Regions from separate parts of the Acidovorax sp. LjRoot129 genome, predicted to be linked through region 2. Evidence: predicted binding sites of a transcription regulator. Region 2 holds the regulator's gene; the other holds the start of a gene.
What was found. The regulator sigma-54, encoded in region 2, starts transcription at its own class of promoters, with help from an activator protein. The targets are predictions, from matches to a motif close to TGGCANGNAANCTGCTTT.
Positions count from the first base shown of each region.

Region 1: the regulator sigma-54 is predicted to act here: its motif matches at 2,990-3,007, upstream of ACSQ3Q_RS07615 (CmpA/NrtA family ABC transporter substrate-binding protein).

Region 1 is NZ_CAXUSE020000001.1:1,656,553-1,664,331, reverse strand. Features, by position in the region: gene tsaD (tRNA (adenosine(37)-N6)-threonylcarbamoyltransferase complex transferase subunit TsaD) at 1-413, opposite strand, end outside; gene ACSQ3Q_RS07625 (branched-chain amino acid ABC transporter substrate-binding protein) at 581-1,753, opposite strand; gene ACSQ3Q_RS07620 (ANTAR domain-containing response regulator) at 1,974-2,600, shown strand; gene ACSQ3Q_RS07615 (CmpA/NrtA family ABC transporter substrate-binding protein) at 3,198-4,442, shown strand; gene ntrB (nitrate ABC transporter permease) at 4,497-5,474, shown strand; gene ACSQ3Q_RS07605 (ABC transporter ATP-binding protein) at 5,582-6,394, shown strand; gene ACSQ3Q_RS07600 (CBS domain-containing protein) at 6,680-7,117, opposite strand; gene ACSQ3Q_RS07595 (hypothetical protein) at 7,335-7,607, shown strand; gene ACSQ3Q_RS07590 (DUF4148 domain-containing protein) at 7,638-7,779, shown strand, end outside.
Region 2 is NZ_CAXUSE020000001.1:4,953,412-4,961,190, forward strand. Features, by position in the region: gene ACSQ3Q_RS22670 (THUMP domain-containing class I SAM-dependent RNA methyltransferase) at 1-433, opposite strand, end outside; gene ACSQ3Q_RS22675 (hypothetical protein) at 697-1,254, opposite strand; gene ACSQ3Q_RS22680 (zinc-dependent alcohol dehydrogenase) at 1,281-2,432, opposite strand; gene ACSQ3Q_RS22685 (hypothetical protein) at 2,785-3,009, shown strand; gene ACSQ3Q_RS22690 (glutaredoxin domain-containing protein) at 3,113-3,589, shown strand; gene ACSQ3Q_RS22695 (RNA polymerase factor sigma-54) at 3,656-5,251, opposite strand; gene lptB (LPS export ABC transporter ATP-binding protein) at 5,351-6,133, opposite strand; gene lptA (lipopolysaccharide transport periplasmic protein LptA) at 6,130-6,786, opposite strand; gene ACSQ3Q_RS22710 (thiol:disulfide interchange protein DsbA/DsbL) at 6,908-7,564, opposite strand; gene ACSQ3Q_RS22715 (SPOR domain-containing protein) at 7,641-7,779, opposite strand, start outside.

The DNA of each region.
Region 1 (7,779 bases), 3.3 Mb from region 2:
ACAAAGGGGAACTCGGGCGGGTCGGCACTCAGGAAGGGCGAGAGCAGGTGTCCTTCAAGGTGGTGCACGCCGAGCACCGGCTTGCCCAACGCAGCCCCCAGCGCGCAGGCCACGCCAGCCCCTACCAGCAGCGCGCCCGCCAGCCCGGGGCCGCGCGTGTAGGCCACCACGTCCACGTCCGCCAGCGTCTGGCCCGATTCGTTAAGGACCTGCGTGGCCAGGGGCAACACGCGGCGAATGTGGTCGCGGCTTGCAAGCTCAGGCACCACGCCGCCATAGGCTTGGTGCATCTCGATCTGGCTGTGCAGCGCGTGCGACAACAAAGTGGGCACGGCATCGCCGCTGGTGGAGCGCACCAGGGCCACGCCGGTTTCGTCGCACGACGATTCGATTCCAAGGATCAGCAGACTCATGCCCCGAGTGTAAAACCCGGCCCCTCGCGGACCCTGAAGCAAAAACCCCTGCGGGCGGGTCACCAGCAGGGGTTATGCCGCGCGGAGCGGAGCGCAACGGATGGAGCAGGTTCATCACCCACGAACGACCGAATGGCCGCGCCCGCTCGCCCGTCTCTGTCTTGTTACTACCAGCGGTCGGACCGCATCCGCAGCTCCCAGCTGCCGCTGCGCAGCTCGTACACGCCCACCGCGCCGTAGCGCTGCTCACCCTTATCGTCCCAGGTCATCGTGCCGATCACTGGCGCATAGCCGTTGATGCTGTGCATGGCCTTGGTGATCTCTTTGGGGTCGGCCGACTTGGCCTTCTGGATCGCGGCCGTCAGCACATACGTGCTGTCGTAGCTGTAGTGCCCGCCGTAGGCCGGGGGCTTCTTGTAGGCCTCGATGTATTTTTCAAGGAACGGCTTGCCGGTCGAGAACTCCTTGGCTTCGAGCACCGGCGAGGTGGCGTACACGCCCTCGATGATGCCCGCGCCCTTGGTCATGTCGGTGGTCTTGATGGTGTCGCCGCCCAGCAGGCTCACCTTGGTGTGGCCGATCTTGCGCAGGGCTTCGAGCAGCGCCAGCGCCTGGAAGTCGTTGAGGGTGGAGACGATCACCTCGACCTTGGCGGCTTTGAGTTCGGCAGCCAGTTCGTCAAACGCGGTGGTCTTGTCGTCAAACGACTTGCGCACCGCCACTTCTTTCTTCTCGGCCTTGAGCTGCGCAGCCGCGCCGTCGGCCAGGCCCTTGCCGTAGGGTGTGCCGTCGTCCAGTGCGGCATAACGCGCAACGCCCAATTGGGTAGCGGCAAACGAGCCGATGGCGCGTGCCTGCAGGGTGTCGTTGGCCACCATGCGGAACGTGGTGGGGAAGCCCATCTGCGTGAACTTGGGGTTGGTCGAGATGGCGATCTGCGGGATGTCCTTGGCGGCGTAGATGGGCGCGGTCTCGATGCTCACGCCCGAGTTCAGGTGCCCGATCACGGCGACCACGCCAGCGTCCACCAGTTGCTGGGCCACGGTCTTGCCGGTGGCGGCGTCGGCCTTGTCGTCCACAGCCACGACTTCGAGCGTCACCCGCTTGCCGTCCACGCTGTAGCCGCCCTTGTTGAGCTCGGCCACGGCCAGGTTCACGCCGTTGAGCAAGTCCTGCCCCAAGGCACCCAGCGGGCCGCTCAGGGGTTGGGCAACGCCGATCTTGATCGTGTCGGGTACCTTGCTGCAGCCGGACAACAGCATCAGCGCCCCCGTGACAGCCACGGTGGTGGTGACGGCCAGCGCACCGGAAAATCGGCGCCGGTCAATGTGCTTGTTCATGCGGAATCCTCATCAATATGTCAATGTGACCAGATGTATATGCGAGCCAGACGGCAAGGCGCTATCGGGTATGCCCTGCCAATCACCCAATAATTAGCAAGTTTCAGGCCCTGCAACGCTGGCTTGTAGTGCGCGCCCGCCCTCATCCTATGGGGACGCCCTTCCGTGCACTGCTTCGGCGCACCAATTTATGGCGTAAAAATTGCTTATGCTCCGGGGTATGAACGAGTCTCTGCGCATCGTGGTGGTGGCCCCTGACCTGGCCGTTGCCGACCCTACCGACGAGCATGCCGTGCTGCAGGCGGATCGGTCGCGGGCGCTGCGCATCGGCCTGCTAGAGAACAATTTCAACCTGGTAGCCACGCTGCCGGCCGATGTCTTCTTGAGCGAGCGCATCGCGCAGCTGCAACCCGACCTCATCATCGTGGACGCCGAAAGCGAAGCCCGCGATGCGCTGGAGCATGTGGTGGTTGCCACGCGCCACGAGCGCCGGCCCATCGTCATGTTCACCAATGACGAGGACACCTCGCACGTCAAGGATGCCGTGGCCGCGGGTGTCTCGGCCTACATCGTGGCCGGCCTCGCGCCGCAGCGCATCCGCCCCATACTGGATGTGGCGATGGCGCGCTTTCAGCACGAACAGGCCCTGCGCGCTGAGCTGGCCGACGCCAAGACCGAGCTCAAGGACCGCAAGACCATCGACCGCGCCAAGGGCTTGCTCATGCAGCGCCAGGGCCTCACCGAACAAGCCGCCTACGAAAAGCTGCGCAAGACTGCGATGGACAAGGGCCTCAAGCTCGTGGACGTGGCCCAGCGCATGCTCGACGTGATGGATTTGCTCGGCTGAACTAGGGACTTCTGCCTGAGGCGCCACGCGCGCCTCGGTGCAGCCACCAGAGGCGACAGCCCTTCGGGCCGCCCTACCTGCCACCTGCCCACGACAGACTTGGAGGCGCGGCGCCCGGCCCTTCTCTCAAGCCGCTGCCCCCTCTGGAAGGGCAACGATGCACCCACTACAGGCGCTCTCGCCATGGCTTGTGCGCTTGGGCAGCGCCCCATCTAGCAATGCTCCCCAGATGGTGCACCGCACAAAGGCAGTGCAGCCTCCTCAGCGCGCACCACCTCCGCACATTTCACGCCAAACAGGCCGCTAGCGCTTTATTCATAAGCACGTGTAGCTATTAATTTTGTAGCAATGCATGCTCCGCATTGGCGCGATGCCGGTGCGCAAACGGCTGGCACGCAGCTTGCGTTAACCCTTGCAAGACCAATGACGGTCTTGCCCCAGACAGCAGCGGCCCAATGGCGGGTCGGTGCTGATGCGAAGCCCCAATGCTTCGTAATGGACAAAGGCGTCCCCACCCGCCCCGACGTATGCATGCGTGCATCTCGCGGGGTGTGGTGTGGACGCCTTTTCGTTTTTAACGCTTCGAGGAAACGCCCCATGACCGATCTGCTCAAAACCAGCCTCAACCGCCGCACCGTGCTGCAGGCCGCTACCGTGGGCGCCGTCGGCGTCAGCCCGGCCCTGCGCGCCCTGGTGCACGCCCAGGGGTCGGACGCCCCTGAGAAGAAAGAAGTGAAGATCGGTTTCATCCCGCTGACCGACTGCGCCAGCGTGGTGATGGCGTCGGTGCTGGGCATCGACAAGAAATACGGCGTGACCATCATCCCCACCAAGGAAGCCTCGTGGGCCGGCGTGCGCGACAAGCTCGTGACCGGGGAGCTGGACTTTGCCCATGTTCTCTACGGCCTTGTCTACGGCGTGCACCTGGGCCTCGCCGGCCCCAAGAAGGACATGGCCGTGCTGATGAACCTGAACCAGAACGGCCAGGCCATCACGCTGTCGAAAAAGCTCGCCGACAAGGGCGCGGTCAACGGCGCGGGCCTGGCCAAGCTGATGGCCAGCGAAAAGCGCGAGTACACCTTTGCGCAAACCTTCCCCACCGGCACACACGCCATGTGGCTGTACTACTGGCTGGCCGCACACGGCATCAACCCCATGCAGGATGCCAAGGTCATCACCGTGCCGCCGCCGCAAATGGTGGCGAACATGCGCGTGGGCAACATGGACGGATTCTGCGTGGGCGAGCCGTGGAACCACCGCGCCATCATGGATGGCATCGGCATCACCGCCGCCACCACACAGGACATCTGGAAGGACCACCCCGAAAAGGTGCTGGGCACCACGTCCGAGTTCGTGCAGAAGTACCCCAACACGGCCCGCGCCGTGACGGCCGCCATCCTTGAAGCGAGCAAGTGGATCGACGAAGGCCTGGCCAACAAGACCAAGATGGCCGAAACCATTGCCGGCAAGGCCTACGTGAACACGGGTGTCGATGCGATCAACCAGCGCATCCTGGGCCGCTACCAGGACGGCATGGGCAAGACCTGGGACGACCCCAACCACATGAAGTTCTTCAACGAGGGCACGGTCAACTTCCCCTACCTCACGGACGGCATGTGGTTCCTCACGCAGCACAAGCGCTGGGGCCTGATCAAGGACCACCCTGACTACCTGGGCGTGGCCAAGGCGGTGAACCGCATCGATGTCTACAAGCAGGCCGCGGCGGCCTCCAAGACGCCCCTGCCCAAGGCCGAAATGCGCACCAGCAAGTTGCTCGATGGCGTGGTGTGGGACGGCAAGGACCCGGCCAAGTACGCCGACAGTTTCAAGATCAAGGCCTGAGCGCCGTCCTGACGTCCTCGATCCGCCAGCCCGCCCCTTTTCAAGGAGACCACCATGGTCAGCGCCGTTTTTCACACCCCGATGGATGCAGCCCCCGCGGCTACACACAATGCTATGAATAATGTAGCTACAAGCGCAAATACATCAAGCGCTAGGGCCTCAAAAGCCTCCCAAACGACCAGCGGCGGGCGCCCTGCGGCGTCGACTGCTGCCGCTGCGCCCGCAGCCGCCGGACGCGACTGGGCTGCCATCTCGCGCAGCTTCTGGCTGGCGGTACTGCCACCCGCGTGTGGCCTGGGCCTGCTGGTGGCGCTGTGGGCCGTGGTGTCCGTGAGCACGGGCAACAGCATTCCTACGCCCTTGGAGACCTGGAAGCAGGCACTCGATGTATTCAGCAACCCGTTCTATCGCAACGGCCCCAACGACCAGGGCGTGGGATGGAACGTGCTGATGAGCCTGCAGCGCGTGGCGGTGGGCTTTGGCATGGCGGCACTGGTGGGCATCCCGGCCGGCTTTGTGATCGGGCGCTTCAACTTCCTGTCGCGCATGTTCAATCCGCTCATCAGCCTGCTGCGCCCCGTGTCGCCGCTGGCCTGGCTGCCGATTGGCCTCTTGGTGTTCAAGGGCGCCAACCCGGCCGCCATCTGGACCATCTTCATCTGCTCCATCTGGCCCATGATCATCAACACCGCCGTCGGCGTGCAGCGTGTGCCGCAGGACTACATGAACGTGGCCCGCGTGCTGAATCTGTCGGAGTGGAAGATCGCCACCAAGATCCTGTTCCCCGCCGTGCTGCCGTACATGCTGACCGGCGTGCGCCTGGCCGTAGGCACCGCGTGGCTGGTGATCGTGGCGGCCGAGATGCTGACCGGCGGCGTGGGCATCGGCTTCTGGGTGTGGGACGAGTGGAACAACCTCAACGTCAAGAACATCATCATCGCCATCTTCGTGATCGGCATCGTCGGGCTGGTGCTGGAGTTTGCGCTCATCAAGCTGGCCACCGCATTTACGTTTGAAGAGGTCAAGGCTTGATCCACCCCTGAGCCGCGCCTGCGGCGCGTCACCCCCTCCAGGGGGCACCACCAGTGGCCCGGCAAAGCCGGTTCCACGTGGTCCTCGTAAAAAACCAGGAGTTCCTCATGAACACATCTCTCACTACCAAATTCATCCAGGTCCAGGGCGTCGAGCAGACCTTCAAGACCGCCAAGGGCATGTTCCCCGCGCTGCGCGACATCAACCTGACCATCGCCAAGGGCGAGTTCGTGGCGCTGATCGGCCACTCGGGCTGCGGCAAGTCCACCTTGCTGAACCTGATCGCTGGCCTGACCACGCCCACCAATGGTGCGCTGATCTGCGCCAACAAGGAGATCAGCGGGCCCGGGCCCGAGCGGGCTGTGGTCTTCCAGAACCACTCGCTGTTGCCGTGGCTCACCTGCTTTGACAACATCTACCTGGCGGTGGAACGTGTGTTTGGGGGCAAGGAGAACAAGGCGCAACTCAAAGCCCGCACCGACGCCGCCCTGGCATTGGTCGGCCTGACGCCCGCGGGCCAAAAGCGCCCAGGTGAAATCTCGGGCGGCATGAAGCAGCGCGTGGGCATCGCCCGCGCCCTGTCGATGGAACCGCAAGTGCTGCTGATGGACGAGCCCTTTGGCGCTCTCGACGCCCTCACCCGCGCCAAGCTGCAGGACGAGCTGCTGGAGATCGTCGCCCGCACGCAAAGCACCGTCGTCATGGTGACGCACGACGTGGACGAGGCCGTGCTGCTGTGCGACAAGATCGTGATGATGACCAACGGCCCCGCAGCCACGATTGGCGAGGTGTTGTCCGTCGATCTGCCCCGCCCCCGCCGCCGCGTGGAGCTGGCCGAAGACCCGCGCTACGTGCACTACCGCAAGGCCGTGATCGATTTTCTGTACACGCGCCAGGGGCACGTGGAGAAGGCGGCCTGAAATCGTCGTAGCGGCGGTAGCGCGGGGAGCACGCGCCAGCGCATCATGGCTTGCGCGCGTGGATGCACAGCAGACAAGAAATGGGGGCTGACTTGCGAAGTCAGCCCCCATTTTTATTTGGGTCTCTGCTCGAGCGTAACGGCACGGGTGCACTGCGGCATTGGACCGAAACGTGAGTGAAATGCAGCGGTAGCCTTTATAGATATCGCGCGCATTCACAACACAACACCACTTCGCGACGCTGCTGCGCCCCGTCGCGGGGACCCCTGGGACTCCCCTACAGCGTCACCGCGCGCCGCTGATGTACTGCTCCAGCTGCTCAATGATGAATTTCTGCTCCGAGATGATGTCCTTGACCAAGTCGCCAATCGAGATCATGCCGACCAGGGCGCCATCCTCGACCACCGGCAAGTGGCGCAGCCGGTTGGTGCTCATGAGCTGCATGCACTGCTCGCTGGTCTGGTCCGGCCGCACGAACAACACGGCGGTGGTCATCACGTCGCGCACCTGGGTGATCGACGACGTGCGGCCCATGAGCGCAATCTTTCGCGCGTAGTCCCGCTCGGTGAAGATGCCCACGATGGTGGGGCCTTCCGTGACGACCAAGGCGCCGATGCCCTTGTCGGACATGAGCTTCAGGGCCTCGAACACCGAGGAGCCCGGCGCGATGGTCTGCACGGTGGCGTCAGGCTTGCTCTGAAGAATTTTGGAGACGACGGTCATGAGAACCTCCCTCTGAGACATGGAATAGATGCCACTGATTTCAGCCCATAACCCCGGCCAGCGCAACCCGCGCAAGCCCGATTTGCCGCGCTTTGTGGCCCATTCGCACCCGTAGTTGTTTCGTGTCTGTTGCATTCGGTCCGGAGCGAAACAAACTGAAAAGAACCGAAACCGCGACGAGACGACGCCAAACGCACCGATGGGCACGATAGAGCCCATGTTCAACGCACTTCCCAAGAGTTCAACGCCAGGTGACCTGGGCCGCAAGGCAGCGGTGGAGCTAACCCAAAACGCTTCACGCAATTCAGGAAAGAGCAGTCTGATTGTTTCCAATACTGGAATAGTTAGTTTGCGACCAGGCAGTTTTTCTCTGGACGTCACCGGCGTACAGTTCATCCCATCGATGAGCCGAACCCGCAAGGCGACTCACCGAACCCGGGATCTGGCAGTTGGCATCTTTCGCTGTTCCGCCTTTTCCCGGCTTTCTTGAGACGCTTTATTTATTCAAAGGACCTTCATCATGAACAACACTGCACGCTTCCTCTCCATCGCCGCTGTTGCCGCTTTTGCTTCTTTCGGTGCCCAAGCCGACGAAGCCGATGCTTCGCAATTTGCCACCCAATTCGAAACCAGCCGTACCCGCGCTGAAGTGGTTGCCGAAG
Region 2 (7,779 bases):
GGATGCGTACGTCGGGCCACTGGGTGTTGACGTCGGGCCGCACGCCGCTCTTGTTGCGAAAGCGGTCGGCCACGGCGTCCTTGACCTTGAGCCCCGCGAAATTCAGGCTCTGCAGCGGGCTGTGCTGCGCCGTCACTTCCACCTTGAAGGTCTGGCGCGTGGTGAACCAGATCTCCCACGCCACCTCGCTCGCGGCGGCGTACAGGTCGTTTTCAGTGCGGTAGGGCCGGTGCGCCAGTTGCACCAGCACGCGCTGGGCCAGGCGGCTGTGCAGGTTCAAGAGCAGCGCATCGCGCCAGGAGGCCCGCAGCAGCACGCCGCCGCGGCCGACCAGCAGGTCTTGCCCCGTAAGGCCCGTGATGGCGTGCACCTCGTCGGCCAGGAAGCCCTCAACGCCCGCGGCGCAGGGAAGGAAAAGTTGGATCTGGTTCATAACAGGGCAGAGGATAAGCCCTGCGGTGGCCCGCCCTACCGCCCACCACACTCGGCGTGCTGCAGCCTGATGGCTGTGGCGCCGTGCAGGGATGCGGGACCACGCGCCGCCCACGGGTCGCTTCAGGCGGGCCACAGCCGACTGGCTGCGCCCGTCGGCGATTGAGCCCAGCGGGCCTATTGCTATGATTTATATAGCTAATAACGCTTATCAGATAAGCGCTGGAGGCCAATTGGCATGAAAAACCGCCTCCCACAGCGGTGCTAACGCGGCCGAGCCCCCCGGTAGCGCAAGCGCGGTGCAGCCGCGTCGTGGCGGAAGGTCTTGGCGATAAGCGCCGCCGCCGTGGCCAAGGTGGCCAGCAGCAACAGCTTTCCGACCAGGGCGCGGCGGTTGTAGCGCCATTCAGCAGCGATCCCCATCTCGCCGAGCACATTGGGAAGGTGTCCCTGGGCCAGGTCCTGCAGCAGGCCCTCCACCACGTCGATGCGGTCTGCCAGCATCAGCAGCAGCCACCGCCGCACGTCGTTCTCGCTGGCCTTGAACGCGAGCCGGCGCAGAGACCCGCTGAGGCCACGCGGCGGCAGTGTGGTGCCAAACACGGGCGTGATGCCGGGGCGCTCGGTGGACACCAGTACCTCCACATTCACCGGCTGCGCCGAGGGCTGGTCCCAGTGCACGTTGGGCAGCCGCGGCGGCGTGCGCTCCATCGGGTAGGCGGGCCGCAGGGCGTGGTCCAGGTCCGCGCCCCAGCCCACGATGGCCGAGCGGTCGGCCTGCGCGCGCGGGCCCGGGGGAGTGTTTTCGATGTGGGTGTGCATGGAGCTGCTCCTTGGGATCTCGGGGGTCACTGCGCGGTGCGCGGCACGATCACCGGCTTGATGCATTCGTCGAGCTTGCTCGAGAAGATGTGGTACGCGTCAGCGATGTCTTCGAGGGCAAAGCGGTGCGTGATGATGTCGCGCGGGCGGATGCGCCCGGCCTGGATGTGCTCGATCAGGCGCGGCAGGTGGCGCTTGACGCTGGCCTGGTTCATGCGCAGCGTGAGGCCCTTGTTGACTGCATTGCCAATCGGCACGGCGTTGAAGGTGGGGCCGTACACGCCCACGATGGAGACCTTGCCGCCCTTGCGCACAGAGTTGATGCACCAGTGCAGCACGGTGGCCGCCCCGCCCTGCAGCTTCATGCGCACGCCGGTGAGCGTCTGCACCGCGGAGCCCGCGGCCTCGCAGCCCACGGCGTCGATGCACACGTCGGGCCCAAGGCCGTCGGTCATCTTCTTGAGGTGCACCGCCATATCGCGCACGCTCTTGAAATCCACCGTCTCGCACTGCGCATACTGGCGCACAAAGTCGAGCCGGTACTCCACATGGTCGACCACGATCACGCGGCCCGCGCCGAGCAGCCAGGCGCTTTTGGCCGCAAAGATGCCGACCGGGCCGGCGCCGAACACCACCACCGTGTCGCCCTCTTCGATGTCGCCCATCTCGGCCGCCTGGTAGCCGGTGGGCAGCGCATCGGTCAGCAGCACCGCGTCGTCCAGGTCAATGTCCGATGGGATCACCGTGGGCCCGACGTCCGCCATGGGCACGCGCACGTACTCGGCCTGCCCGCCGTCGTAGCCGCCAGTGGTGTGCGAATAGCCATAGATGCCGCCCACCGCCGTGGCCTCGGGGTTGGTGTTGTGGCAGTTGCTGTACAGCTCCTTCTGGCAGAAGTAGCAGGTGCCGCAGAAGATGTTGAACGGGACCAGCACGTGGTCCCCCGGTTTGAGGTTCTGCACCGACGGCCCCACCGCCTCGACCACGCCGGTGAACTCGTGCCCGAACGTGGTGCCCACGCGGGTGTCGGGCACCAGGCCGTGGTACAGGTGCAGGTCCGAGCCGCAGATGCATGATCTCGTCACGCGCACGATGGCATCGTTGGGGTGCTCGATCTCGGGCTCGGCTTTCTGGGAAACACGCACGCGGTACGGGCCGCGGTAGTTCATTGCAAGCATGGCAGTCCTTTCAATGCGTTCCATCTTCTGTACCGTGGAAAAACACGCTGTGTAGGAAAAGTCCCCGAGGATCTGGCGGCGAGGGGAGGACTGCCCAACGGGCTGCGACGCGGCGCGGGATGCGGTGTCGCCTGCTGCCACGCCGCGTTTTTGCGGCGACGAGCGGCCCCGCCGCACCGACGAACGCGGTGGTCTGACTGCGGAGGGCCGGCGCGCCGCCCGTTGGGCGTCGCAGCGGCCCGTGGCCCTGTTGACGGGCTCCTCGCGCTGGTGCCACCGTCCTACAGCCCCGCTCCACGCCGCGCGCTACGGTGAATCGAACCCTGTTGTTCTGCCCTGCAAGGAGCCTCCCATGAACCAGACCCCCTGGCCCTTCCCCACCGCCGCGGTGCACCCCAAACCCAGCAAAGACACCGCGGAATCCCCACCGCAGACCGTGGAAGTGCAGCACGTGAGCGAGTCTGCGCTGGACAGCGCGGTGGAAGAGAGTTTTCCTGCCAGCGACCCGGTGTCGGTGGTCACCACCAAGGTGGTGGACCAGAAGACGAGCCCGGGCACCAGCACCCAGGCCGACTGAACAGGCGACCATGGGGGCCGGCACGCGGCACAACGATGGGCGCGGTACTGCGCCCCATGCGCTCCCTTATGCTCTGGGCCAACCGATTTCACCGGAGCTGTCCATGCGCCCCTTCGTCCCGAGCCTGCTGCTCATCGCATCCTTGCTGGCCGCCTGCCTGGGGTCCGCCAGCGCGCAAACGCTCTACAAATCCGTGGGCGCGGACGGCCGCGTGGTCTACAGCGACAAGCCGCCGGTGACAGGCACGGTCGAGAAGACGTTGAAACTCGAGAGCCTGCCCGTGAGCGTGGTGCCGGGCGCCGCTCCAGCACCGGGGGCCGCCCCGGTCGCCCCAGTCGCCCAGGCACGTGGGGAGGTGGTGCTCTATATGGCCAAGTGGTGTGGCTACTGCACTGCCGCCAAGGCATACATGGCGGGCAAAGGCATTGCGTACCGCGAACTGGACATCGACACCCCGGCGGGCAAAACCGCCTTCAGCCAGCTGGGCGTGCGCGGCATCCCGGTGTTGCTGACCCAGGGGCAGAAGATCTCGGGGTTTACGCCGCAGGCGTATGACGCGGTGTTTATGGCGCGCAAGTAGCGCAGCGCTCGCCACAACCTGAGCAGGCGAAAGCGCCGCTCTGGGCCCTGGCCCCTGCCTCGCCCCTTACAGCGCCTTGCGCAGGTTGGCCGGCGCGATCTTGAGCGCCTCGCGGTATTTGGCCACGGTGCGGCGCGCGCATTCGATGCCTTGTTCCTTGAGCATTTCGGCAATCTGGCTGTCCGACAGCGGTTTGGTCGCGCTCTCCGCCGCGACAAACTGCTTGATCAGCGCGCGCACGGCCGTGCTCGATGCATTGCCGCCCGTCTCGGTGCCCAGGCCTGAGCCAAAGAAATACTTGAGTTCGTAGGTGCCGATGGGCGTCGACATGTACTTGGCCGTGGTCACGCGGCTGATGGTCGATTCGTGCAGGCCCAGCTCGTCGGCAATGTCGCGCAGCACCAGCGGGCGCATGGCCAGCTCACCGTGGGTGAAGAAGTTCTTTTGCCGCTCGACGATGGCGCGCGAGACCCGCAGGATGGTGTCGAAGCGCTGCTGGATGTTCTTGATGAACCAGCGCGCCTCTTGCAGGCGCTGCTGCATGCCCTGGTGGCCTTCGCCGCCTTTGTGGCCGCGCAGCGCGCCGGCGTAGATGTCGTGCACTCGCAGGCGGGGCATCACGTCGGGGTTCAGCGCCACGATGAAGTTGTGCTGGCCGTCGCGGCCGTTGGCGCGCCCGGCTTTGCGCACGATCACGTCGGGCACGATGATGTTGCGCTCCACGTCCACGAACTTGCGGCCCGGGCGTGGCTCCAGCCGGGCAATCAGCGACATGGCGGCGCGGGTGCGCTCCTCGCCACTGGCTCCGCCGTCACTGCACAGCAGGGTGAGGCGGCGCACGTCGCGCCGGGCCAGCATCTCCAGCGGCTGCTTGCAGATGGCCAGCGCCGTCTGCACGACGTCGGGGTCGCCCTCTTCGTCAGCGTCCAGCGCCTTGAGCTGCAGCGTGAGGCACTCGGCCAGGTTGCGCGCGCCCACGCCCACCGGCTCCAAGCTCTGCAGCAGGCGCAGGGCCACGGTGAACCGGTGCACCAGTTCTTCGATCTGCTCCAGGTCTTCAGGGCCGGCCAGGGCCGCGGCCAGCTCTTCGAGCGGGTCTTCCAGGTACCCGTCGTCGTTCAGCGATTCGATGAGGAAACGCAGCGCAGCGCAGTCCACCTCGGACAGCCGCAGCGACAGCGCCTGGCGGTGCAAAAAAGCGGTCAGGGATTCGTGCGAGCGGGCGAGTTCGGTGGCGTCGGCCTCGTCGCCCTCGGAGTCGTTGCGGTTGCGCGCGGGCGCATCGCCGCCCCACTCGGCATCGTTGGGCGCCATCTCGACGGTGCCGTCGCCGCTCCAGTCGGGCTCGTCACCGCCTGCAGGCGGGGTTTCGGCCTCATTTTGGCCTTCAGCGCTTGTTGTACTTGCGCTGACAGCTCCTGAAAAAATAGCATCGTCCACACTGTAGTCATCGGCCTGTGCGGGCGTGTTCTCGGCCTCCAGGCCAAACTCTTCGCGCGGCGCCTCTTCGGCGGTGCGCTCCAGAAACGGGTTTTCGTCGAGCATCTGCTCGACTTCCTGCGAGAGCTCGAGCGTGGACAGCTGCAGCAGGCGGATGGATTGCTGCAGTTGGGGCGTCAGCGCAAGATGCTGCGAGACGCGCAGCGAAAGACCGGGCTTCATGCGGTTTCGAATGCGGGCGGACGGTGGAGACGGCTGTCGGGCCAGCCGCCACCGCTGGGCAGCGATTTCACCCGATGAACATGCGTGGGCACCATGCCGTCACATCCTGAAGTGCTCGCCCAGGTACACCCGGCGCACTTCGGCGTTGTCGACGATTTCGGAAGGGGTGCCCTGCGCCAGCACATGGCCGTCGCTGATGATGAAGGCGTGGTCGCAGATGCCCAGCGTCTCGCGCACGTTGTGGTCGGTGATGAGCACGCCGATGCCGCGCGCCTTGAGGAAACCGATGATGCGCTGGATCTCGATCACCGCGATGGGGTCGATGCCGGCAAACGGCTCGTCCAGCAGGATGAAACGCGGCTGGGTGGCCAGCGCCCGCGCGATCTCCACGCGGCGGCGCTCGCCGCCCGACAGGGCCATGGCGGGCGAGGCGCGCAGATGGTCTACGCGAAGCTCTTGCAGCAGGGCCGTGAGGCGGTCTTCGATGGCCTCCCGCGCCAGCGGCTGGCCGTCGTCGCCGCGCTGCAGCTCAAGCACGGCGCGCACGTTTTCTTCGACTGAGAGCTTGCGGAAGATGGACGCCTCTTGCGGCAGGTAGGACAGGCCCAGCCGCGAGCGGCGGTGGATGGGCATGTGGGCAACCGACTGGCCGTCGATGCGGATGTCGCCCGCGTCGCTGCGCACCAGGCCCACGATCATGTAGAACGAGGTGGTCTTGCCGGCGCCGTTGGGGCCCAGAAGCCCCACGACCTCGCCCTTTTGCACGACCAGCGACACGTCCTTGACGACCTTGCGGCTGCCATAGGACTTGGCGAGGTGCTGCACCTCAAGCCGGCTGCCGGCCTGCGAGTCTGGGCCGGAATGGGCAGGCTGCGCGCTCACTTGGAGCCACCGCTGAGACTATTGCTGGGGCGCAGCACTGGCGCTGGCGTGGCGGGATTTGCCTCGGGAGCGGCCGCGCCGGGTGGCGGGTCTTTGGGTGCAAGCACCGCGCGCACCCGGCTGCCGGGGGCTGGCGCATCGCCAGCAGCGTTGGTCGACGATTTGCGCTGGCCGTCCACGGTGAACACGTCGGTGAGGTTGTTGTAGACGATCACGGCACCGGTGATCTCGTCGCTGAGCACCGAGCCGCGGTAGCGGCGCAGCTCTGCGCGGGTAATGAAGCGCACGTTGTCGGCCTTGCCGTCGTACTCGATGGTTTCACCCTCGCCTTCGATGAACTCGTCCGGCGCGCCCGGCACGGTGTCGCGCTTTTGGCGGAAGAAGGCGCGTTTGCCGGGCTCTGCCGTGACCACGCCGTACTGGTAGCCATCAGAGTCCTGGCGCACGTCCAGCCGCGCACCGCGCAGGATGATGGAGCCCTTGGTCATGACCACGCGGCCAGAAAACACGCTGGTCTGCTTGAGTTCATCGTGGCGCAGCGCATCGGCCTCGATGTTCATGGGCTTGGCGCGGTCGGCCTTTTCGGCGTGGGCAGCGCCATGGAGCGAGGCCAGGGCCACGAGCAGGAGGGTCGGGAGGATGCGGTAGTTCATAGGGCACGAATCTTGCAGTTCATTGTAGCCACCGAAGTGTGGCGCCCATGAAAAAAGCCCGCTCTTGCGGGCTTTTCGTTGGGGTCTCTGCCTGAGCGACAACGCGCCCGGCGATCATTCGTCAGGCTTTGCGCGCCGTGGCCGCCAGGTGGTCGACCACCTGGAGCACGTTCTGCATGTTGCCGGCCATGGTGCCGTCGGTGTAGAACTTGCCGGCCACACCCATCGAAGGCACGCCTTCCACGCCGTAGGCGTCCTGCAGTTGCGATGCGCGGCGCACCTGGTTGGACACCGTGAAGGAGTTGTAGACCTCCTTGAACTTGGCGACGTCCACGCCCTGCTGGCCCACCCAGGCAAAAATCTCATCGTCCTTGGCGAGCTTGGCTTTTTCGACATGCACGGCGCGGAACACCTTGGCGTGCAGGGCTTCGAGCTTGCCCATGCCTTCGAGCGTGTAGTAAAGCTTTTGCTGGGGCACAAAGCTGGCGTTGAACGCCACGGGCATGCGGCGGATCGAGAGGTCCTTGGGTGCGGCCTTGACCCAGGCGTCCAGCACGGGCTCAAAGGCGTTGCAGTGGGGGCAGCTGTACCAGAAGAACTCGATCACATCGACCTTGCCGGCGGGGGCATCGGGCGCCACAGGCTTGTCCAGGCGCCGGTAATCCTTGCCCTCCTTGAACTGGCGGGCCTGCGCCAGTGCGGGGGTGGCGACGGGCAGCGTCAAGGCGGTGGCGGCAACTGCCGAGGCAGCGGACAAAGAAAACTCGCGGCGTTTCATGACAAAGACTCTCCTGTTCAGGTCTGGGGGATGGGAGCCACGCCCCCGGAAAAAGTTCAGCCTGCGCTGACGGGAATCAGCGCTGCACGCGCACCAGCGCCGACTCCACGCCCGTGCCGTCCAGCTTTTCCTTGAGCTGCTCGGCATCGTCGCGCTTGGCAAACGGGCCCACCCGCACGCGGAAGACCGGCCGGCCGTTTTGTTCGCGTTCGCTC